Regions from separate parts of the Staphylococcus pseudoxylosus genome, predicted to be linked through region 3. Evidence: predicted binding sites of a transcription regulator. Region 3 holds the regulator's gene; each other region holds the start of a gene.

Region 1 (8,009 bases), 1.3 Mb from region 3:
TAATACGTGCAATAATAATATTTACAATCATGCCAAATACCATTATTAGTGCTGCTGTTGTACCATATTGTTCTAATGCAATTGATATAATGGCTTCGTTATTTGGTACTACACCTTGTACACCAAATGCATGTTGAAATATTTTTCCAAATGGTTCAAGTGATTGTGTTACTACATTTGCACCTGCGCTTAACACTAAAAATCCTAGAATTGTTTTGATTGTTCCAGATGTAATATCTGTTGCCGATTTCTTCTGCATAATCAACCCGATCAATGCAATTAGTGCAACTAATATCGCTGGTTGACTCAATACATCAACAATAAAATCAAGTATTGGTTTCATTTTACTGCCCCCTTACATTTTATTTATAAGATATTCAGTTCGCTTAATTTATCATTTAATTTTTGTTGTAATTCTTCTTTGTCTAAAATGTTATCTAATACAATTACATCACCTAAATTTTTAGTGTTTTCCTCTAAGTCTCTACCACAAATAAATAAGTCTGCCATATCTGGACTCGCACTCATAACATCACTGTGTTCTACTTTAATATCAGATGGAGCATTTATATTTTTCAACGCTTCTTGTGCATTCATTTCTACCATAAAACTACTTCCTAAACCGTGACCACAAACTACTAAAATTTTCATTTTTCTCATTCTCCTTTAAATATATTTACTATTTCATTAATTTCTTGCGCTGCTAACAATTTATTTACTGTATCTTGATCACCTAATTTAGTTGCTAAGCTTCTTAAAATAGCCAAATGGCCATCATTATCTATAGCACTAAGTACAAATATAAGTGATGCAAAGTGTCCCTCCTCAGAAAAATTAATATGCTGATTTAATTTTAATAAACTTAATCCAATATGTTTCACATCATCATTAGGTCTTGCATGTGCGATTGCAATTTCAGGTGCAATAACGATATAAGGCCCTAATTCCTTTACACTATCAATCATCGCTGTAACATAACTTGATTCAAAATAATCTTGTGTAAGTAAGGGGGTCGCAGCTATCGTTATTGCTTGTTCCCACGTTTCTACTTTATCTAATATTTGTATCTTATCTGCAGACAGTATTTCCAAACTCATCTATATCCTCTCCTTACTGTTGGCTTACATGCTTAATGTGTTGCATAATAGCTGTTATATCTCCTGAAAATACGGCTTCTCTTGCCGCTTCATCCATAATTAGTGTACTCAGTTGCCTTAACGCATTGAGATGTATTTGTGGTTGTGCTGTAGCTAAAGTAATGACAATGTATACCGGATCATATTGATCATGTGAAAAATGAACACCATTTTCATATTGGATCAAACTAAAACCCACTGATTGTTGTACATGATCATGCTTTGCGTGAATCAATGCGATATGAGGGCTAACCACCATATAAGGCCCAAACGCATCTAATTGTTGGATGATATCAGTCGCATATGCTTTGTCCACTACACCATCTTTTTCTAGTATGGATACAGCTTGTTTAATCGCATCATCACGTGAAAGTACTGGCTGCTGCGTCAATATCCTCGATTGTGGCAACACCTGATCTAAGGTAGGACCAATACCGCGTAAATCATCAATGTATTGTTCTCTAGAGCGATTAATAATTTCGTTTAATTGAATACGATCATTTTTATCTAAAAACGGTGAAACCCTAATCACAGGTACTGTTACTTGATCGAAAGGGACAGTAGAAATAATATAATCAACCCCTTCATGCTTTAACATACTTTCATCTATTTCATATATAGAATACGCATCCACGACTTCGAGCTCTGGATAAATATGAGCAATTCTGCTTTTTAATAACTGCGAAGTACCTATCCCAGAACCACATAGCAATACAACTTTGATCTTATTTGTTGTCACAGTCGAAATACGCTCAATGGCTGAGGCAAAATGTAAGGTAATATAAGTTAGTTCATTATCATCAAACGCAATATTATAAGTTTCTTCAATGCCCCATATATGCTTTTTTATACCTTCAATCAGTTGTTGATATTGCAAAATAATTTCCTTTTTCAAAGGATTATCGTGTGTCATATCAAATTTCAGCCTATGAATTGCTGGTCTTAAATGAACAATCAAACCATTTAACAACTTACTATCTGACATTAAGTCTAACCCCAAGTCTCCGCTCATCCGCTCAATCAGTTGCTCCGTTAAAATATCCAAATCGTCTATTTCACGATGATATCGGTTTACTTCTGAAGTCTTTGCACCTAGCAGATGTAAAGTAATAAAAGCAGCTTCACTTTTTGGAAAATGAAGATTAAAAATCTGTTCTAATTTCCCTTTAATTTGTAAGGCAATTTGAAATTGTTCTGTCTTTTGTAACTTTTTATATTCTTTGTCTGGAATTTCAAAAATAAAATTCTCATTCGCCCGATGAATTGCTATTAAAATATGGTAAATCAATCCATCAATAGCACTCTGTACGAGTTGATAATTTGCATCAATCAGTACCGAAGCGACACTTAAGCGAATTTGTTCTAATTCATGATTCGAGAACAAATGATGTCCCATTTGATGCGTATGTGTTTGAAAATATTCATGAACCATTTCTGCATATGCTTTTCGATATGCATTTTCATCGCCCTTAATTAAGAAGCCCTTATTCTTCTCATATTTCAACTGTAAATTGTGATGCTCTAGCCATTGCTGTACGCGTTTTAAATCTTCCACTATCGTACGTCTAGTCACAGAAACCATGGTTGCCAGTACATGTGAAGCTGTAGGCGATGTAGATTCAAAGAGTTTCAAAGTAATATACATCAACCGTTCGTCTTTGGAATAGTGTATAGACGTTGATAAATATTGCGGTTCTACAGCCTTTAGTTGTTCTGAAGATGTTGCGATTTTAATACCGTCATATTTATTTCGTTGAATTGTTAAAGCTAATTTACTCGCCATATCTTCAATGTATTCAAGATCATATTGAATGGTTCTCTCTGAAACATTGAAATGTGTTGCTAAATTATGAATTGGCACAAAAGTCTCACGTTCAATAATGAACGTCAAAATATGATACTGCCTCTTGCTTAACATATTAGCAACCTCCTTACATTTATATTGTAATCGCTTTCTTTCGATTGTAGATGTGTAATCTTTTTCGCCTACTAATACGAAAAGTTGCACATCAAAAACATTACATTCTTTTAACAAATTATATAATGACATTTGTATTGTCGATACATTTTTATAATAATTATTTTTAAAAATAAAAAATGAGACTTCAGCTATTTAGCTTCCATCTCATTCATACATTATTTATTTTACGCTTCTCTAATCATATTTAAAAAGCGTTGCAACTCCGTCGTTTGTGGGTGATTAAAAATTTGTTCTGGTGCTCCTGATTCACCAATAACGCCATCATGAATAAACACAATTTTATTAGAAACTTCCTTAGCAAAACGCATCTCATGCGTAACTATAATCATAGTCATTCCTTCGTTTGCTAGGTCTTTAATTACACGTAATACATCGTTTACCAGCTCTGGATCTAATGCAGAGGTAGGTTCATCAAAGAGCATAACTTTTGGATTCATCGCTAAAGCTCTCGCAATCGCGACACGTTGCTGTTGTCCACCAGACAATGCATTAGGTCTTTGGTCTTTTACAGCTGTTAAGTCCACCTTCTCTAAAAGCGTTAGAGCCTGTTGTTGCGCTTCAGCTTTTTTCATTTTCTTAACAGTAATTAGTCCTTCCATAACATTTTCTAATGCTGTTTTATGAGGAAACAGATTATAACTTTGAAAAACCATACCCGACTGCTTGCGTACTTTAATTTGTGATTTTTTATCTTTATTGTCATAAGTTTCACTATTGACGTAAACGGCGCCTTCAGTAGGTAATTCTAGCGCATTAATCATTCGTAACAAAGTCGTTTTACCAGAACCTGAACGTCCAATGAAGGTAACTACCTCTCCTTGATCAACCTCTAGATCAATACCTTTAATCACTTCTTTATCATTAAATGTTTTCTTTATATTTTGTAATTCAATCATGAACGATACCCTCTTTCAAGATAAGATTCGTAAAAGTTCTGGACGATTGAAATAATAAAACATACAACCCAATACATAAGTGCCACGAGTAAATAAATTGTTAAATATTCATAAGTCGTCGACGCAACTTCTTGTGCTTTTCTAAACATTTCAGCGACAAGTATAAAACCGAGCAACGATGTATCTTTAATTAAACTTAAGAACGTATTACCTAGTGCTGGCACAGAAACTCTTATTGCTTGTGGCAATATAATACGTTGAATCGTTTGACGGTAATTCATACCAATTGAATACGCTGCTTCTGTCTGGCCTTTTGGAATAGACATGATGCCGCCACGAATAATTTCAGAAGCATATGCCCCTACATTTAAAGACAAGCCAATAATTGCCGCTATTACTGGAGCTAATGTCCATTGATTTTCTGAGTTGTTAGTTAATAATCTGCCGAGTTCAGGGATACCATAAAAGATAATGAATAATTGTACAATCATCGGTGTTCCTCTAATGATTGAAATATAAAAACGTGCAATCCCTCTGAGTATACGGCTTGTTGATATACGCATTAATGCAGTTACTAGTGCTATAACCAATCCTAAAACAAAAGTCACTAATGTGATAGGAATTGAAAACTTTACCAATCCTTCAAGCATTGGTATAAATGCTTGTCCAGCTGCATCTAATGCATGTTGTTGCTCTGAATTAAGGTTTAGAAACATCTTCACCAAACCATTTTTCACTTATTTTTGCTAATTCACCATTATCTTTTAATTTTTTCATTGCTTTATTAACTTCTTTGATTGTTTTATCGTCTTCCTTCTTGCTGAAAGTCAAAGCAGATTGACTCTTTTCAGCATTCCCTTCGATCGCTTTTACTTTAGCATTAGGTTTTTGTTTTTTATAATCTAGGTAAGAAATATTATCGTTAAACGTACCCTCTACTCTATTTGATTGTAATAAATCCATCGCTTGGTTGAATCCATCAACTTTTGTAAGTTCTGCACCTTTAGATTTTGCCAATTTACCATAGTTTGAAGTAAATGTTTGTGCTAATTTCTTACCTTTAACGTCATCAAATGATTTGATATCTGTATTATCTTTATTTACTACTAATACACCTTTAGAGTAAGTGTATGGTTCAGAGAATTTATATTTTTCTTTACGTTCATCGTTAATACCAACTTGGTTAGCTACAACATTAAATCTACCTGAATCTAACCCTGCAAACATTGAATCCCATTGAGTTTCTTTAAATTTAACTTTATAGTCCATTTCTTTAGCTACTGCTTTCACTACATCTATATCATAACCAGTTAATTTATCATTTTTATCGTGGAATGAAAAAGGTGCATAAGTGCCTTCTGTGCCCACAACAAAAGTTTTATTCTCACTAGCTGTTTTATTTTTACTTTCGCTATCTTTTTTACTTGAAGAGTCATTACCACATGCTGCCAGTGTCACTGCCAAAACTAAAGTCATGAACACCATTAATAATTTTTTCATTTCTCGCCCTCTATTCTTATTATTCTTATCGGATTAAAATTAGTTTATTCCTATCCCCCTATTTAGTCAATAGATTTTTATCGATAAGATAATAATTTTTTTAATTTCAGATAATTTTAATTTCTTACAATTTTATAATCACTGCTTTTCCTTTAATATTTCATCATAGAAAATACATTTCATCTTTATTTTCATTTTATAATTTCGCCCTCAAAGCTGACATTGTTCACGCTTGAAAATAATTTTCAAAAATAAAATAACGCTATTATTCTATAAAAAATAATCACGAGTGAAACCTTAATATATCAAGGGTTTCACTTATTTCAAATACGTGACAAAGACCCTCTTTAATTGTCACAATTTTCGCAACATTAATTTGTAAGCGTATACAAATGTAATATTACATGGTAGACTTCGCTTAAATTCAAACAAAAGTTTATTTTCAAACAATTGTTTAGATTTTATCAAAAGGAGGTCTCATCTATGAATAGTAATGAAAGAGAGGTTTTGAAACGCATACAAGACAATCCATTTATTTCTCAACAAGAATTAGCACTATCAATTGGTTTATCAAGACCTGCAGTAGCTAATATTATCTCAGGATTAATCCGCAAAGAATATGTCTTAGGTAAAGCCTATGTCTTAAATGAAAATTATCCTATTGTATGTATTGGTGCTGCTAACTTAGACAGAAAGTTTTATGTCCATCATACATTGCAACTAGAAACTTCCAATCCTGTAACTTCTACACGTTCCGTAGGTGGCGTAGCTAGAAATATTGCAGAAAATCTTGGTCGAATGGGTGAAACTGTAGCATTTTTATCTACCAGTGGTAATGACAGTGAGTGGGACATGATACACAAATTATCAAGTCCTTTCATGAACCTAGATCATGTGCAACAAATAGAAAATGCAAACACAGGTTCTTACACTGCACTCATAGACAATGATGGTAATATGCAATACGGCTTAGCTGATATGGAAGTATATGACTATATCACGCCAGAATTTTTAATTAAGCGAACACATTTACTAGTTAAAGCTAAATGTATTATCGCAGATTTAAATTTAAGTAAACCTGCCATTGATTTCCTCTGTGCATATTCTGAGAAGCATAACATTAAATTAGTAATCATACCTGTATCATCACCAAAAATGGACCATATGCCTGATTCATTACATGCAATAGACTGGCTTATTATTAATCGAGATGAAACAGAAACTTATTTTAATATGAAAATACAAAACACAAATGATATGAAAAAGGCTGCACAAAAATGGATAGATGCTGGGGTCTCCAAAGTGATCATCACAAACGGAGTTCAAGAGCTTATCTATAAAGATAAGAAAACAGAAATCATTAAACCCGTTCTCAGTTCAAACGAGGTTGTAGATGTGACAGGTGCAGGTGATTCATTTTCCAGCGCAGTGGTCTTCAGTTGGCTAAATGGTCTAGATATAGATGACATACTCAACGCTGGCATGATAAATGCAAGGAAAACGATCGAAACAAATTACACCGTTCGTCAAAATTTAGATAAAAAACAATTATTTAGAGATTTGGAGGAGTATAAAGATGAAACAATACATTGAATTTTCACAAGAAGTACAACAAGGCATGGATAGTAATAAACCTATAGTTGCTTTAGAATCGACTATCATTTCACATGGCATGCCCTATCCACAAAATGTTGAGATGGCTAAAAATGTTGAACAAATTATTAGAAATCACGGCGCCATACCTGCAACCATCGCCTTAATTAATGGAAAAATTAAAATAGGTTTAGAATCTGAAGAATTGACATTATTAGCTAAACATGACGATGTTGCCAAAGTATCACGTCGAGATTTAGCAGAGATTATTGCTACTAAACGTATCGGTGCAACCACAGTTGCATCTACAATGATTTGTGCCGAATTAGCAGGTATTCAATTCTTTGTTACTGGAGGAATTGGTGGCGTACATAGAGGTGTTGAACACACTATGGATATTTCAGCCGATTTAGAAGAATTAGGACAAACCAATGTCACTGTTATCTGTGCAGGAGCAAAATCCATCCTAGATTTACCCAAAACACTTGAATACCTTGAGACAAAAGGTGTACCTGTGATTGGCTATCAAACCGAAGAACTTCCTGCCTTTTTCACTCCTGAAAGTGGGATTAAGTTAAACAGTTCAGCAAACTCACCTGATACTATTGCTCAAATTTGTAAAGCTAAAAATGATTTAGGTTTAAGTGGTGGTATCGTCGTTGCTAATCCTGTACCCAAAACACATGCGTTATCTAAATCATATATTGATCGTATTATCACAGATGCAGTACAAGAAGCAGAGGAAAAAGGAATTAGTGGAAAGGATTCCACACCATTTTTACTTGGAAAAATTGTCGAGAAGTCTAAAGGTAAAAGTTTAGAAACAAATATAAAACTTGTTGAAAACAATGCAGTTCTAGGAGCAAAAATAGCTGTTGCTTTCACTCAATTGTAGGTGATTTA
Region 2 (8,009 bases), 590 kb from region 3:
TGCGTATTTACTTTTTCCTTTTAAACCAAATTGTTTTGCATTAATTATCATATGCTAATTCCTTTCTGAGCTATTACTTTATAATATACAAAAATGATATCTTTCAAACGCATTTACGCTCCCTTTATTGATTGACCGACTTAGTATATAATTACTTTTATATTGTTTATTGGGAGTGTTTTTATCTTATGAAGAAAAGCGCATTAATCGTTGTTGACTACTCGAATGACTTTGTAGCTGACAACGGAAAATTAACTTGTGGCCTACCAGGTCAGCAGATTGAAAACTATATTGTTGAACGAATTGAAGTGTACAACAAAAAACAACACGATATCTTTTTCATGATGGATTTACATTATGAAGAAAATAAATATCACCCAGAAAGTAATTTATTCCCTCCACATAATATTATTGGTACTGTTGGTAGAGAACTCTATGGCAAAGTGAATGATATCTATCAAAATATTTTGTTTAATGATCACATACATTACCTAGATAAAACACGTTACGATGCTTTCTGTGGGACCTCTTTAGATTTAATGCTAAGAGAGCGAAATATTACACACTTGGAATTTGTCGGAGTATGTACAGATATTTGCGTGCTTCATTCAGCAATTAGTGCTTATAATCTAGGGTACGCAATAACTATTTCACATCGCGGGGTTGCTTCCTTTAATCCTTCGGGTCATGCATGGGCTTTAGATCATTTTAAAAATTCACTAGGTGCTGTAGTAGAATAACTATGCAAAATCGTGCTAGAATAATAGTAACTATATAAATAAGGAGAATTTAGATATGGCAAAAACTTATATTTTCGGACATAAAAATCCAGACACAGACGCAATTTCATCTGCTATTATCATGGCAGATTTCGAACAACAAACAGGTAACACTGAAGCTACAGCATACCGTTTAGGCGAAGTAGGACCTGAAACACAATATGCTTTAGATCATTTTAATGTAACTGCACCAGCGTTACTTAATGATGATTTATCCGATCAAAAAGTAATATTAGTAGACCATAATGAATTCCAACAAAGTGCTGATTCAATTAATGATGCTACAATTCACCATGTGGTCGATCACCACAGAATTTCTAACTTTGAAACGGCAGCACCACTATACTACCGTTCTGAACCAGTCGGTTGTACAGCTACGATTTTATACAAAATGTATCAAGAACGCGGTTTTGAAATCAAACCAGAAATTGCTGGATTAATGGTATCAGCAATTATCTCAGATAGCCTATTGTTCAAATCACCTACTTGTACAGAAGAAGATGTAAAAGCAGCTGAAGCATTAAAATCAATTGCTGGCGTTGACCTAGAAACTTATGGTTTAGAAATGTTAAAAGCTGGCGCTTCTACTAAAGAAAAATCAGCAACAGACATTTTAACTATGGATGCAAAGTCATTCAACATGGGTGACTATGTAACTCGTATCGCACAAGTTAATACTGTTGATATAGATGAAGTATTTGCACGTCAAGAAGAATTGGAAAAAGAAATGTTAGAAGTAAGTGCTAATGAAAAATATGATTTATTTGTATTAGTTGTTACAGACATTATTAATAGCGACTCTAAAATCTTAGTCGTTGGTGCTGAAAAAGATAAAGTTGGTGTTGCTTTCGATGTAGAGCTTGATAACAATACTGCGTTCTTACCTGGTGTTGTATCACGTAAAAAACAAGTAGTTCCACAAATCACAGAGGCTTTAAACTAATCAATCGTCTTTAAGTTAGTACAGTTGCAAGGTGATTTTAATTAAATATCTAGATTTAAAAATTCATTATACTGGAGCATAGTTCATATGTTCCAGTTTTTTATCACTTACACTTACGAATTGCATCTATCATACTAGGAGGAATATATTTGAATTCAATAGAGCAAACTTTCCACAATAGTACTCAATATTTTAAAACACACGTGACTAAAGATTTAAAATTCAGAAGAAAACAACTTAAACTTTTAGGTAAAAGTATCAAAAACCATGAAGACGCCTTATTAGAGGCTTTTCAAAAAGATTTAGGTAAGAATAAAGTTGAAGCTTATGCTACAGAAATTGGCTTCACCTTAAAAAATATTAAAAATGCTCGTAAAGAACTTAAAAATTGGGCTAAAAGAAAACAAGTCAATACGCCTATTTATATGTTTCCAACTAAAAGCTATATCATAAAAGAGCCTTATGGCACAGTTTTAATAATTGGACCTTTTAATTATCCCTTCCAATTATTAATTGAACCACTTATTGGTGCTATAGCAGCTGGGAATACTGCCATACTCAAACCTTCTGAGTTCACGCCAAACGTCTCAGAAGTTATTAAACATATAATTGAGGATGTATTCGATCCTGAATATATTAGTATTTGTGAAGGTGATGCTGAAACTACACAATCATTAATCCAATTACCATTTGACTATATCTTTTTCACAGGTAGCGAACAAGTTGGTAAAATTGTGTATCAAGCAGCAAGTAAAAATTTAACTCCTGTAACGTTAGAACTTGGTGGTAAATCTCCAGTAATTGTTGATGAAACAGCAAATATTAAAGTCGCAAGTGAACGTATCAGTTTTGGGAAATTTACAAATGCTGGACAAACTTGTGTTGCTCCTGACTATATACTTGTGAATCGTAAAGTGAAGGATGAATTAATCTCTGCGCTAAAAAAAACCATTACCGAATTTTACGGTAACAACATTCAAGAAAGCCCTGATTTTGGACGTATTGTAAACCATAAGCACTTTAGTCGTTTAGATAATTTATTAAAGATTCATCATGCTGAGATTGCCTTTGGTGGTAAATCAAATGAAGATGAAAGGTACATTGCGCCTACACTATTAGATGGGATTACTTTTAATGCTAAAATAATGGAAGAAGAAATTTTCGGACCTATTTTACCAATCATTACGTATGATGATTTTGATGAAGCTATTGATTTGATACGTTCCAAACCTAAACCTCTAAGCTTATATTTGTTTAGCGAAGATGAAAATGCGACAGAACGTGTATTAAATGAAATATCATTTGGTGGTGGCGCAATTAACGATACCTTGATGCAATTGGCAAATTCAAACTTACCATTTGGTGGTGTTGGCGCATCTGGTATTGGTCAATACCATGGTAAATACAGTTTTGATACATTTAGCCATGACAAATCATATATTTTTAAATCAACTCGACTTGAATCAAGTTTATTGTTTCCACCATACAAAGGGAAATTTAAATATATTAAGGCCTTCTTTAATAAGTAACTCTGTTTATGAAAGTTCTATAGCATAAAAAAGCGCCTTCCCATTACATTTGGGAAAGGCGCTTTTTTTATGTTATTAAGTTAGTAATTGGGTTATTTAATAAACTTCTAAGTTTATATTTCTTTTAAAAACTGTACACAAACACCTTCAGGCGCAGTGTGTTTATCGTCTACTTTTTCTAGTTCGCCTGTTACTTTATCACGTCTAAATACAGTAAGCGCATAATCACCTTCTTGATGTGCACACACTAAGTAATCATCTGAATCAGTAATGTTAAAATCACGTGGAAACTCGCCGCCACTTGATACAATATCCACTAATGAAATCATGTTGCCTTCATCAGCTACTTTGAAAATAGCAATACTATCGTGCCCTCTATTACTAATGTATAAGAATTTTTGATCTTTTGATAGCCTCACTGCTGCTAATTTTGTGTCGCCTTCAAAATTTTCTGGAATCGTCAAATGACGTTCTATTTCTGTAAATTTACCATCTTCATATTTTACTGTACTTACAATATTTGATATTTCATGAACTACATAGGCATATTTACCATTTTCATGGAAAGTAATATGTCTAGGCCCATCACCTGGTTCAAAATCAAACACAGCATATTCACTGTATCCTTCATCACCAAACTCATAGGTCACTAATTTGTCTGTACCTAAGTCCATCGCCACTACATATTTTTTATCTGGCGTGATATCCATAAAATGAACATGTGCATGATCTTGTCTCTCTGACGGACCAGTTGGAAAATCATGAGCTAATTCCTGTATAAGTCGAATAATTTCTCCTGTATGTGGATTTGCTTCATATATACGTGCTAAACCTGCACCATAAACAGTTTCAAAAATATATTTACCATCTGGTGATACCGCAACATAACAGCCAGTACCAGCTGTTGACGCTAAACATTTATTAATGAGACTTAACTTACCATCTTCCTCTATCTTAAGACTAGCGATACCACAATTGTCGCCTTCTCTATTTATTGCATATAAAAATGAATGATGTTGATTTAAATAAGTTGAGGCTTCTAGTTCATACCCAGTTTCAACTTCAATTATTTTCCCTGTTTGTTCATCAAGTTGGAAACGGTAGACCCCTTTACCTTCTTTTTTTGTATAAGTACCGACATAACCTATCGTCATTATGAAAACCCCTCCATATTATGATAGTTTCATTTTAATAGAGATTTATTACAAATACAATATAATGAATTATCACTTTATTAAATCGAACATATGTTCTATAATGATATTGAGGTGATAAAATGATTCCGAAGAAATTTAAGAATGAAACTGATTATAGAAATATCCCTAGAGAATATTTAAATCCAAATATCCCCAAAGGTCGCGGCATGGTTAAATGGCAACCATTCGCTACCTTACCAGAACAATTCGAAACCATACAACAATATTTGATTGATCAAAATAAGATTGATCGCCCAACATTATCAGACGATCAATTGAGTGATCTTAATTTACAACTTCATCAAGCACTACATACAGAACAACATATCATAATTGAATATTACCAATCCGGATGGCTAGAACACATAACATTAAAAATTAAAAATATAGACATGGTTCATATGTATTTAGAGGGCTATTCGCTAAACAACTCAGAAATTATTAAATTATCACTTTTTGATATCACTCGTATTAATCCATATAACCCATAACTCCTACGTTCTTATATTACAAAATCTTATACTTAGTCTTATTTCACTTAATATAACTGTGGAAAGTTCAACTAAGCTTATGTTTATTACGAAAGAACAACTAATTGTCTCATCAAATATTTACTACCGATATGCATAAGAAAATAGCACACTCTAAAGCGTTCTATTCAGAATGTAGGCAAACTTTAGGTGATAGTTCGCCTAAGGTTTGTTGTTTATATTTGTATAGTTATTTTTCAAATAGCAGTGGTCTTTTATTAATTGGTTTATTCAATATAATAAACGCCGCACTGTTTAATCTATATATTATCATTTTTTTGTTTAATACCGGCAGTGATTTAAGCCGACTCCTGCGAGAATAGCACTAGCCAAAGACTACAGACTAAGGCAGTGCCAGCAGCAAGCGTACACAAAAAAACTGCCTACAAAGTCGGAGACTTTGTCGACAGTCTGAATAGAACACTCTAAAGTGACCTATCAATAACTTAATTATTAGATTCGATATCTGAAACAATCTCTTTTGTTTTGCTTTCAATATCTTCAAAGTCTTTTTTGAAAATATAAGCGAACACAACTGCACCAATTCCTGCTGCTAATGATACAGTTAGGATTGTACCGAATACAAATTTAAATAAACCTTTAATAAAATTCCACATTCTGTTTCACCTCAATAAATTATTAACATATCCATTATTAATGATAGCATACTTAAAAGCATCAATAAATATATACTCGCTTTTCACTACTTTAATTTAAATATTATTATAGTAATAATATGATATTATTGTAGTAATGCTTTAAGTTATAATTAAAGACTGTATATTAATTACTACCTTTAATACTTTAATAATAACAGAACTCTTAGAAAGATTACATTTATTAGTCATATGGAAAAAGAGTGGAAAAGAAATCTAATTTGTTTAAAAATATTTCGCGGTTCTACCCTGGCAAAAATCACTAGAGTTAATATGGATAAATAGTTGATCTGAGCTCGCGCTCATGCAAATATTCCACTAACTCTATATAATAATTAAGGCTGAGACAATTAATTTGTCCCAGCCACTTAGTCAATTACTTGCCCCACCAAGTACTCATTGCATCTCTAACAGCATCATAATAATTTGCCATTGCAATCACCTCATTTTAATTTGAAAATAAATAACCAGTCGTCGTTGTTATACTTATAATAACGACAAGCATCGTATAATACAATTAACATGGGGTTACAATAAAGTTACAAATTTGTAAGATTACACAACTAAAACAGGAGTTTTATATTATGCAAAAAGTAAAAACAGATATATTAACTCACCGCGGATCGCATTTCGATTTAGGTGTACAAACAGCTCAATGGATGCAACAAACACCATTATTAAAAAATAGAGAAAAAGAATGGAAAAAACGTATGCCTCGCTTTGATATCCACATAAAGGAAACATATGATATCTTCCAAACATACGCACCTCAAATTTGGGAAGAGATCAGAGGTATGCAAGAAGTCCTTAATCTACCAACAAATCAAATGATATTAAACTTTGCACACTATCGTTTTACACCACTAAAAAATAGTGGCTGTACGGTCTATTTAGGACGAGACTATATGGTAAGAAATTACGACTATCACCCTGCAACTTACGATGGTCGTTATCAGCTTTTTCAACCAAATGATGGAGGCCTAGCACAAATTGGTCCAACATCTCGTGTGACTGGTAGAATGGATGGTATGAATGAAGCTGGGTTATCTATGGGGTATAACTTTATGCATAGAAAACATCCAGGCGACGGCTTCGTATGCTATATGATTGGTAGGCTCATTTTGCAATATTGTAAAGACGTGCCAGAGGCAATTCAATTATTGAAAGAAATTCCACACAGAAGTTCATTTAGCTATATTGTCATGGATAAGCATTTAAATCATGCCATAATCGAAGTTTCTCCTAGATCACTTGAAGTAAGATATGATCATACATGTACGAACCATTTCAAGTTACTAACTCATGAGAATAGAAATTATACAAAAGAGTCTAAAGAACGTTTAGATAGACTTTTAAAGCAAACACCGAATGGTCTAGATAAAATGCATGCATTTGAATTATTTAATAATCCAGAATTTGAAATATATAGTAAATTATTTAAAAGTTGGTCTGGTACAATTCATACAACTATGTATGAACCACAGTCGCTTAAAGCATACATGACCTTAGGCGAAGATAATAAACCTACAGTCATTGATTTTAAACAATGGCTAAACGGACAGTCACTAGATATTCATTCCCTTTATGGACATATAGACACTGATTTGACCTTTGCCAATTATTAAATTCATGTCAAATATGATAATAAGTTAGAAAAATAGCTATGAAGTCATCTATCAATATAGATTTCTCCATAGCTATTATAATGTATAGTCTATTAATTAATATGAATATCACCGTGCACAGTATAGAATTCTAAAATATTATCCCCTTCTCCAACTCTATCGTTATTAAAGTTCTTATTATTGACTTTTTCTACGCCATCATCAGGATTTAATTTTAATAACGTATTATCTGGTTTTTTATTATAAGACATAATAATATCACCATTTTGGCTAGAAGCTTTAAATGCAGAATCAATGTCCATACGATCTAATTGGATATGCCCACTTTGAGCAAGCAACACAGAGTTTTTAATCAATGTATTCTCAGCATATATGCTCGCTTCTTTGGTTTTAATATTAGCATTAACAATTTTACTATCACTAATATGGATAGGTGATTTCAAACCGCTATACAACAATTTTTCAACTTCTGAATTTTGCACATAAACACGGCTACCAGTTCTATCATTCATATTCAAATCGACTTTGTCAGCTTCGATATTTTGAAGTTTAATATCGCGTGCTTTGCTCGAAACGTTCAATTCCTTTAATTTCTCATTTGGTATGGTAATTTTCATTTCAGCCTTAATTTGTCTAAATGGATTATAATTTAAGCCATAATTATCGACTCGGCTACTAGTTTCTTTCAACTTTAATGATTGCTTATCTTTATCTATATCTACTTTCTGTTGGCCTTTATAGTGAATTGCAA
Region 3 (8,009 bases):
ATAAACTGAATGCCAATATACTTTCATTTACCAAATCATCAAAATTTCATTTTATTATTTACTTTTCTATAAATATGAATATTTAACTGATAGTATTTATATTACTTACTTAAAATCAATTTAAAAATTCATGTATATAAGCTTACTCAATTTTATGTATAAAGCTATTTAAAAAACACAGACAGCATGTGAATATACAAATTACAAACAGAGCAATGATATTTTTATCTATTTACTTACGAAAATTTGTGTAATCAAATAATAAAAATCGAGAAATTTATTTTAGAAACAGGAAATAATATATTCCATATACACATAAAAACAGCATTAAACTGATTATTGAAGCTAAAACCATTTTAATACTAATTTGGACATTGATTTTATTAACTACAAAAGAACATAAAAACACTGCAATAAAGCAACTTAATCTTAATAAAAAACTATCTAACTGCAACATAATAACTCCTCCTATCTTACCGATAATATCACCAGCAAATATAGATATTTCCGTACTAGCGAGGTTAAACATAGTACTGCAATTAGTTCAATTAAGTGAGTCTGCTACACTACCAATTTTTTATAACTATTAATGCGACCCTTTTCGACAACTTTTTGTTTAAAGTTTGCCTCTTGTATTAAAGACTGAACTAACAATTGGTCACCTAATGTTTTATAAATTAATATTCACAATTAATATTATATCGCGCAATATTAAAGGTGTCATTTTAGATTCAAAGAAACATTATCTATTCTTATCTGGAACATATGACTTCCTAGTCGTCTTCACCACTACTAAATTATCATTTAATTAGTTCAAACTCGTAGTCATTTTAATCCTATGTGTTATAGTTTGGCCTTTTGTTATAAATTCATAATCCAATAAAAATAAGGGCTAACAACTACTCAATATAAGTAGCTGTCAGCCCTTTATTTATGCGCTATTTCTTTTTATTTCTTTTTCTTCATAGCGTCTTCCTGATTTTTATTCATCATCGTCATCATTTGATTAATTTTCTTTTGAGATGGTTTTTGACCCATTTGCATCATCATCATACGTAGCATTTCTTCATTAATTGGTGGGTTCTTTTTAAGATAATCCATCATATATTTTCTTGCAAGGAAAAATCCACCGACTAATCCTAGAATTAGTGCTAACACGATTAATAATATTGCTAACCAAGTTGCCATTGTTTCACCCACTTTCCTATCCTAATGAATTTTACTAAAATTAGTGCCCCTTTTCAAGAGCAACTCAATTAATATAGTGTTTCGACTTATGTATTATACCAATTAAAAATTAACTTTGTAAATATAAGTATATTTTTATTTCTAAAAATAAAAATTGGTATGAGAACCTAGGCTCTCATACCAACAAATTAAGCTTAGTTACATAAATTAAAATGTTTGAATTTGATTCAATACATTTTCTTTTGTGAAGCCATATTTTTCAACAACTAAGTCTCCAGGCGCACTTGCACCGAAACCGTCGATACCAATCACTTTACCTTCAGTACCTACATATTTATGCCAACCAAGTGGTGAAGCCATTTCAATTGCTACACGTTTAGTAATTGATGATGGAATTACTGCTTCTTTATATTCAGCAGTTTGTTGATCGAACGCATTCCAGTTTGGCATAGAAACAACACGTACGCCTTTACCTTGTGCTTCTAAATCTTTAGCCGCTTCAATTGCTAAGTTAACTTCAGAACCAGTAGCTAATAATAAGAATTCTGGCTCTTTGTCTGATTCGAATACGACATATGCACCTTTACGTACGCCTTCTTCTACAGTTTCTTTCGGTAAATCCATAGTAGTAAGATTTTGACGCGTTAATACAAGTGATGTCGGTGTATTTTCAGATTCTAATGCTACTTCCCAAGCTACACGAGTTTCGTTACCATCCGCTGGACGAATAACATTCATGTTTGGAATGGCACGTAATCCAGCTAATTGTTCAATTGGTTCATGTGTAGGACCATCTTCCCCAACTGCAATTGAATCATGTGTAAAGATAAACGTTGAGTTTAATCCCATGATTGATGAAAGACGTAATGCTGGTTTTAGGTAGTCACTGAACACGAAGAAAGTTGCGCCATAAGGGTGTAAACCGCCATGTGCAGCCATACCATTCACTGCAGCACCCATTGCAAATTCACGAACACCAAACCAAATATTTTTACCTTCTGGTGTATCTTTATCAAAATCTGTCGCATCTTTGACATTTGATTTATTTGAACCAGCTAAGTCAGCTGAACCACCAAAGAATGAAGGTACAGTTTTACTTAAAGTTTGAATTACTTCACCAGAGTCAGCACGTGAAGCACCACTATGCCCAGCTTCAAAGTGTGGTAACTCATCTCTATAGTTTTCTGGTAATTTACCACTGATAGCCAATTTAAATTCTTCAGCTAATTCAGGATATTTATTACTATATTCTTCAACAAGTTTATTCCATGCTTCTTCTTTTTCGTTAGCACGTTTCAACATACTTTGTTGGAAAATTTCATAAACTTCTTCTGGAACATTGAAACGTTTTTCAGGGTCTAAACCATAGTTTTCAAGCGCTAATTTTCTTTCATCTTCACCAAGAGGTGCACCGTGAACACCATGTGAAGCTTGTTTATTAGGCGCACCATAACCAATAATTGTTTTAATTTCAATAATTGTTGGTACATCTTGAGATTTAGCTTCTTCAATCGCTTTATCAATTGCGTCTAAATCATTACCTTCTTCAACTAAAATGTGTTTCCAACCATAGGCTTCAAAACGACCCTTAACATCTTCAGAAAAGGCTTTATTTAAATCTCCATCTAGTGAGATATCATTTGAATCATATAAAACAATCAATTTGTCTAATTGGTTATGCCCTGCTAATGAAGCTGCTTCGTGAGAAATACCTTCCATTAAGTCACCATCTGAAGCAAGTACATATGTGTAATGGTCAACTACTTTAGCATCTTCTTTATTAAATTTACCTGCTAAATGCTTTTCAGCCATAGCCATACCAACAGACATAGCAAAACCTTGTCCAAGTGGACCAGTTGTAACTTCTACACCATCAGTGTGTTTGAACTCAGGATGTCCTGGTGTTTTAGAACCCCATTGTCTAAATTCTTTTAATTCTTCTAATTCTAAACTTCCTGAAACATGTAATAAGCTATATAATAACGCAGAACCATGTCCAGCTGATAATACAAAACGATCTCTGTCAAAGAAATCTTTTGATTGGGGATTAAAATTCAAGTGACGTGTCCATAATGTGTATGCCATAGGAGCAGCGCCCATTGGTAATCCAGGGTGTCCTGAATTTGCTTGTTCAACTGCATCGATACTTAGTGCTCTAATCGTATCTACCGCTAATTGATCTTTTTCTTTATTCATCTAAATGACTTCCTTTCTTCTAGCAAGTTTCTATCTTATTATACCTTATTTGGTATCTATTTAACAAAAAATTGATTTAGTTTTTATCTTCTTTATTTTTAGAATCTAATATATTTTTCACTTTATCAGGCGTTACATCGTTTCCTTCAGGATCTATGACTCTTGTACTTTCAATTTGCTGCTTAAATTTTTCTCTAAATGAATCTAAGTAAGCTTTTCTCAATTTAGATTGTTCTTTAGCTTCTTTTTCAGTCAATCCTTTTTCTTTTTTCTTTTTTGCTAATTCATTGATGCGTTGTAAATCTACACCGTCTTTATCAGCCATAATAAACCTCCGATATTATTTATATAAAAAATATAACAAAAAAATGAACGAAACTAAATTGTTTCGCTCACAAAAACACCATTATATTAACATTTCTATTCACTAAAGTTTACGCCACTAAAAACTATTAGTGAACAGCTGCCATCACTTGCTGTGAAGTTTGTTCGCTTTGTAGTTTAGTTTCATCATTACTCTGTTCGCCATTTACTGATTGGCTTGTCATTTGATGGTCAGTCATTTCGTACGTCTGTTCTGAATTTGCACTATTGTGAGCACTTAATATAAATAAGGCGCAAAGCACCATTGTCACTACCAAAACTATAATATAAGACTTTATTTGCGATTTATAGTTCTTCATCATTCATAACCACTCCTAGAACGTTTGTTTGTATAGTTACTTTATCAGAACATCTGTTCTGTGTCAACAACCAAACGAACAAACGTTTGTAAAAACGCGATAAGCATGCTATAATTAAGTTAAATTAAATTAGGGAGTGCCTATTATGAGAGAGTTAACTAAACGACAAAATGAAATTTTTGAATATATCAAGCAAACCGTCCAATCCAAAGGGTATCCACCAAGCGTTAGAGAAATTGGAGAAGCTGTTGGATTAGCCTCTAGTTCAACAGTTCATGGCCATCTATCTAGATTAGAGGAAAAAGGTTACATTAGAAGAGACCCAACTAAGCCTCGTGCCATTGAAATTGTGTCAGAACAATTAGGTGAATCTATTAATATGGAAGAAACAATCCACGTTCCTGTTATAGGGAAAGTAACTGCAGGTGTACCTATTTCTGCGGTTGAAAATGTTGAAGAATACTTTCCATTACCAGAACATTTCACTTCAACCCACAATAGTGATATATTCATCTTAAACGTTGTTGGTGATAGTATGATTGAAGCTGGTATTCTTGATGGAGATAAAGTTATCGTAAGAAGTCAAACTATTGCAGAGAACGGCGATATTATCGTTGCGATGACAGAAGAGAATGAAGCGACTGTTAAACGTTTTTATAAAGAAAAAACGCGCTATCGTTTGCAACCGGAAAATAGCACAATGGGACCAATTTATCTTGATAATGTAACCGTATTAGGAAAAGTGGTTGGATTATTTAGAGAAATGTAATTGATATTTCGACTCTAATGCTAACACTCTCAAAAAAAGAGGATGCGCTCATCGCGCACCCTCTCTTTTTTCATCTTTTTTCTCTAAAACGTCTTTTACTTTTTCAAGTATATCTTCTGTTTCGTCTTTTTTGTTTGTTGTCATAACTTTTCATCCTCACATGATAAAAGATACCCTCTCACAACAGCCCTAAACATTATCCAGTATAATTTTCTGTCCAATAAGGCTGACGATCCTTATTAAAGTCAACACCTACACCAAGTGTATTAAATTCTTTCTTAAGAATATTCTTTCTATGTCCTAATGAATTCATTAGGCCCTGGTGAGCATAAATACTACTTGTTTGACCATACGCCAAGTTTTCACCTGCTGCATTAAAATCGTGTCCGTCAGCTTCCATACGATCAAATGGCGTATCGCCTGATAAATTATTATGATCAAAATAATTATGTTCAGCCATATCTTTACTGTGTTTTCTAGCTGTATCAGAAATACTAGTAGAATATTTAAGTGGCTCTAACTCATGCTGCACTCGTTCTGAATTAACTAAATCAAAGTTTTGCAATTCAAAGCTTTGAGCTAACCCCTCAGATGGCGCGCCATATTGTTGTTGTAGTCGGTTTTCCATTTTTTCACTAACTTGTAATAGTGCTGTTAAGTTATTGCTCTCATGTTTATCATAAAAAGTCGTTGTATATATTTTGTCTTTATGAAAATTATCAAATTCATCATCTTGAACATCAAATTTCACATGACCTTTTTGCTTATCAGTAATAGGTTTACCTAAACGGTCCCTTACCTTATCTTTAGGTGTACCATATTTAATTTTTGATTTAGATGATATAACGTTTTGGTTACTATATAGCGCATTTACTTTATCATCTATATAACTAACCATCACAAATCCTCTATAACCATCCGAATAATACGTGTGCCAATTTGTACCATATTCATTTGATGTGACACGTTGGGAACTACCTAGCTTTTCTTCTACAGCGCTTCTAGTCATATTCATTTGAATATTGTTAACTGCAAATTCTTGTTTACTAGGTACTTTCAACGCATCTTCATTAGTTGTTTTTGATGAAGACCAATCGGCAACTTTATCCTTTAATTGCTGTTGTACTGTAATCATTGGTTCTGTTTCTTTGATTGGTATGACAAGAATAACTACTAATAAAATAAGTACATACAAGAATAATTTTCTAATTTTTTACACCTACTAATATATTAGTCTCTATCACCGTTAAAAATTGAGTTTCTTACAATTACATAATCTACTTTTCTTAGTGATTTAAGGTCAGTGCCACCCGCATATGAAATTGAACTTTGCAAGTCTTGTTGCATTTCAATCAATGTATTAGATAATGAACCTTTGTGTTCAACAAACATTTTCTTACCTTCTACATTTTTATGTTCACCTTTTTGGAATTCAGAGGCGCTACCGAAATATTCTTTATATAATTTACCATCTAATTCCACTGTTTCACCAGGTGACTCTTCATGTGCAGCAAATAATGACCCGACCATTACCATAGATGCACCAAAACGTATAGATTTAGCAATATCACCGTGCGTTCTAATACCACCATCAGCAATAATTGGTTTTCTTGCCGCTTTACTACAGTGATTTAATGCTGATAATTGCCAACCGCCTGTACCAAATCCTGTTTTAATCTTAGTTATACAAACTCTTCCTGGTCCAATACCAACTTTGGTAGCGTCTGCGCCAGCGTTTTCTAATTCGCGTACACCTTCTGGAGTACCAACATTACCTGCAATTACAAATACTTCAGGAATATGTTGTTTAATATGTTTAATCATATTGATTACAGAATCTGAATGACCATGTGCAATATCAATTGTAATATAATCTGGAATTACTTTTTCATTAGCTAATTGCTCTACAAAATCAAATTCACGTTCTTTAACACCTACAGAAATTGATGCAATCAAACCTTTTTCATGCATTCTCTTAGTAAATGGGATACGTGCCGCTTCATCAAATCTGTGCATTATATAGAAATAATCATTTTCAGCAAACCATTCAGCTAATTCTTCATTCATTACAGTTTGCATATTTGCTGGAACGACTGGTAATTTAAAACTTTTTGGGCCAAATTGAACTGTCGTGTCACATTCAGAACGACTATTTACAATACATTTATTCGGTATTAGTTGGATATCTTCATAATCAAAAATTTTCATTGTTAACAAACCCCTAACATTTTTAATAAAACATATATTTAATGGTAAGATTTTCATGATGTATTCAATAATTATATAGAGAATAATAGTTATATTTACCAAAATTCCCGAACAATAACTTATTATTTATCTTTACCAATAGATAATATACATTGTTTTAAACTAAATGTAAATGGACTTAGGTCGTAAATTACCAACTTGCTTTTTTAACGCCTGGGATTTGCCCTTTATGTGCATGTTCACGTAATGCAATACGTGACATTCCAAACTTACGATATACACCTCTTGGTCTTCCTGTAACTTTGCAACGACGTGTTAATCTTGTAGGTGATGAATCTCTCGGTAATTTTCTTAAAGCCTCATAATCACCTTTAGCTTTCAATTCTTTACGTAACTCATAATATGATTCAACTAATTGTTCTCTTTTTTGTTCTTTAGCTATTTTTGATTTTTTTGCCATTGTTCTAACTCTCCTTATAAATCGTAATCATTACGTTTTAAATAATAACATACTCACTTTATATTTCAACTTAAAAGTATTTGAAATTATTTTCTTTATATGCTAAAATTTTAAAACGTAATCATTCCTGTTAAGAAAGAGGTGTTAACTTTGCGCGTAAATATTACATTAGCATGTACAGAATGTGGCGATCGTAACTATATTTCTACAAAAAACAAACGTAATAATCCTGAGCGTATTGAATTAAAAAAATTCTGCCCTAGATTAAATAAATATACGTTACATCGTGAAACAAAATAATTTCTCTGCTAAAATTATCTTTTAAATACGACAATTTAAATACAACGGTATGTTGTAATGATATTTAGCTTATAACACTAGAGTTATCTTTATTAAATTAGGATGACTTGTCATTGCCAGCTACATTTTTATAATTGTGGTTGGCATTATTTATTTTCATAGAAAAAACACCTCCGTATGATTCATTTTAAATGAATTCAACGAA

Evidence for each region. The regulator LexA, encoded in region 3, represses DNA repair genes until DNA is damaged. The targets are predictions, from matches to a motif close to CGAACATATGTTCG.
Region 1: a site for LexA is predicted at 5,957-5,970, ahead of LG295_RS01735 (carbohydrate kinase). Genes of this name have one in related genera too.
Region 2: a site for LexA is predicted at 4,492-4,505, ahead of LG295_RS05045 (YolD-like family protein). Genes of this name have one in related genera too.

The regions. Positions count from the first base shown of each region.
Region 1 covers NZ_CP085024.1:399,982-407,990, reverse strand. Annotated here, with positions in the region: gene LG295_RS01770 (PTS ascorbate transporter subunit IIC) at 1-343, opposite strand, end outside; gene LG295_RS01765 (PTS sugar transporter subunit IIB) at 367-651, opposite strand; gene LG295_RS01760 (PTS sugar transporter subunit IIA) at 657-1,097, opposite strand; gene LG295_RS01755 (BglG family transcription antiterminator) at 1,111-3,054, opposite strand; gene LG295_RS01750 (amino acid ABC transporter ATP-binding protein) at 3,282-4,013, opposite strand; gene LG295_RS01745 (amino acid ABC transporter permease) at 4,010-4,729, opposite strand; gene LG295_RS01740 (amino acid ABC transporter substrate-binding protein) at 4,713-5,513, opposite strand; gene LG295_RS01735 (carbohydrate kinase) at 5,997-7,106, shown strand; gene LG295_RS01730 (pseudouridine-5'-phosphate glycosidase) at 7,090-8,001, shown strand.
Region 2 covers NZ_CP085024.1:1,073,070-1,081,078, reverse strand. Annotated here, with positions in the region: gene LG295_RS05070 (glycosyl hydrolase family 28-related protein) at 1-51, opposite strand, end outside; gene LG295_RS05065 (cysteine hydrolase family protein) at 189-740, shown strand; gene LG295_RS05060 (manganese-dependent inorganic pyrophosphatase) at 796-1,722, shown strand; gene LG295_RS05055 (aldehyde dehydrogenase) at 1,872-3,251, shown strand; gene LG295_RS05050 (lactonase family protein) at 3,365-4,408, opposite strand; gene LG295_RS05045 (YolD-like family protein) at 4,528-4,938, shown strand; gene LG295_RS05040 (hypothetical protein) at 5,424-5,594, opposite strand; gene LG295_RS05035 (C45 family autoproteolytic acyltransferase/hydolase) at 6,218-7,258, shown strand; gene LG295_RS05030 (DUF4097 family beta strand repeat-containing protein) at 7,351-8,009, opposite strand, start outside.
Region 3 covers NZ_CP085024.1:1,665,037-1,673,045, forward strand. Annotated here, with positions in the region: gene LG295_RS07985 (YneF family protein) at 949-1,188, opposite strand; gene tkt (transketolase) at 1,396-3,384, opposite strand; gene LG295_RS07995 (DUF896 domain-containing protein) at 3,461-3,709, opposite strand; gene sosA (DNA damage-induced cell division inhibitor SosA) at 3,837-4,070, opposite strand; gene lexA (transcriptional repressor LexA) at 4,213-4,836, shown strand; gene LG295_RS08010 (CAP-associated domain-containing protein) at 5,033-6,031, opposite strand; gene guaC (GMP reductase) at 6,067-7,044, opposite strand; gene rpsN (30S ribosomal protein S14) at 7,235-7,504, opposite strand; gene rpmG (50S ribosomal protein L33) at 7,655-7,804, shown strand.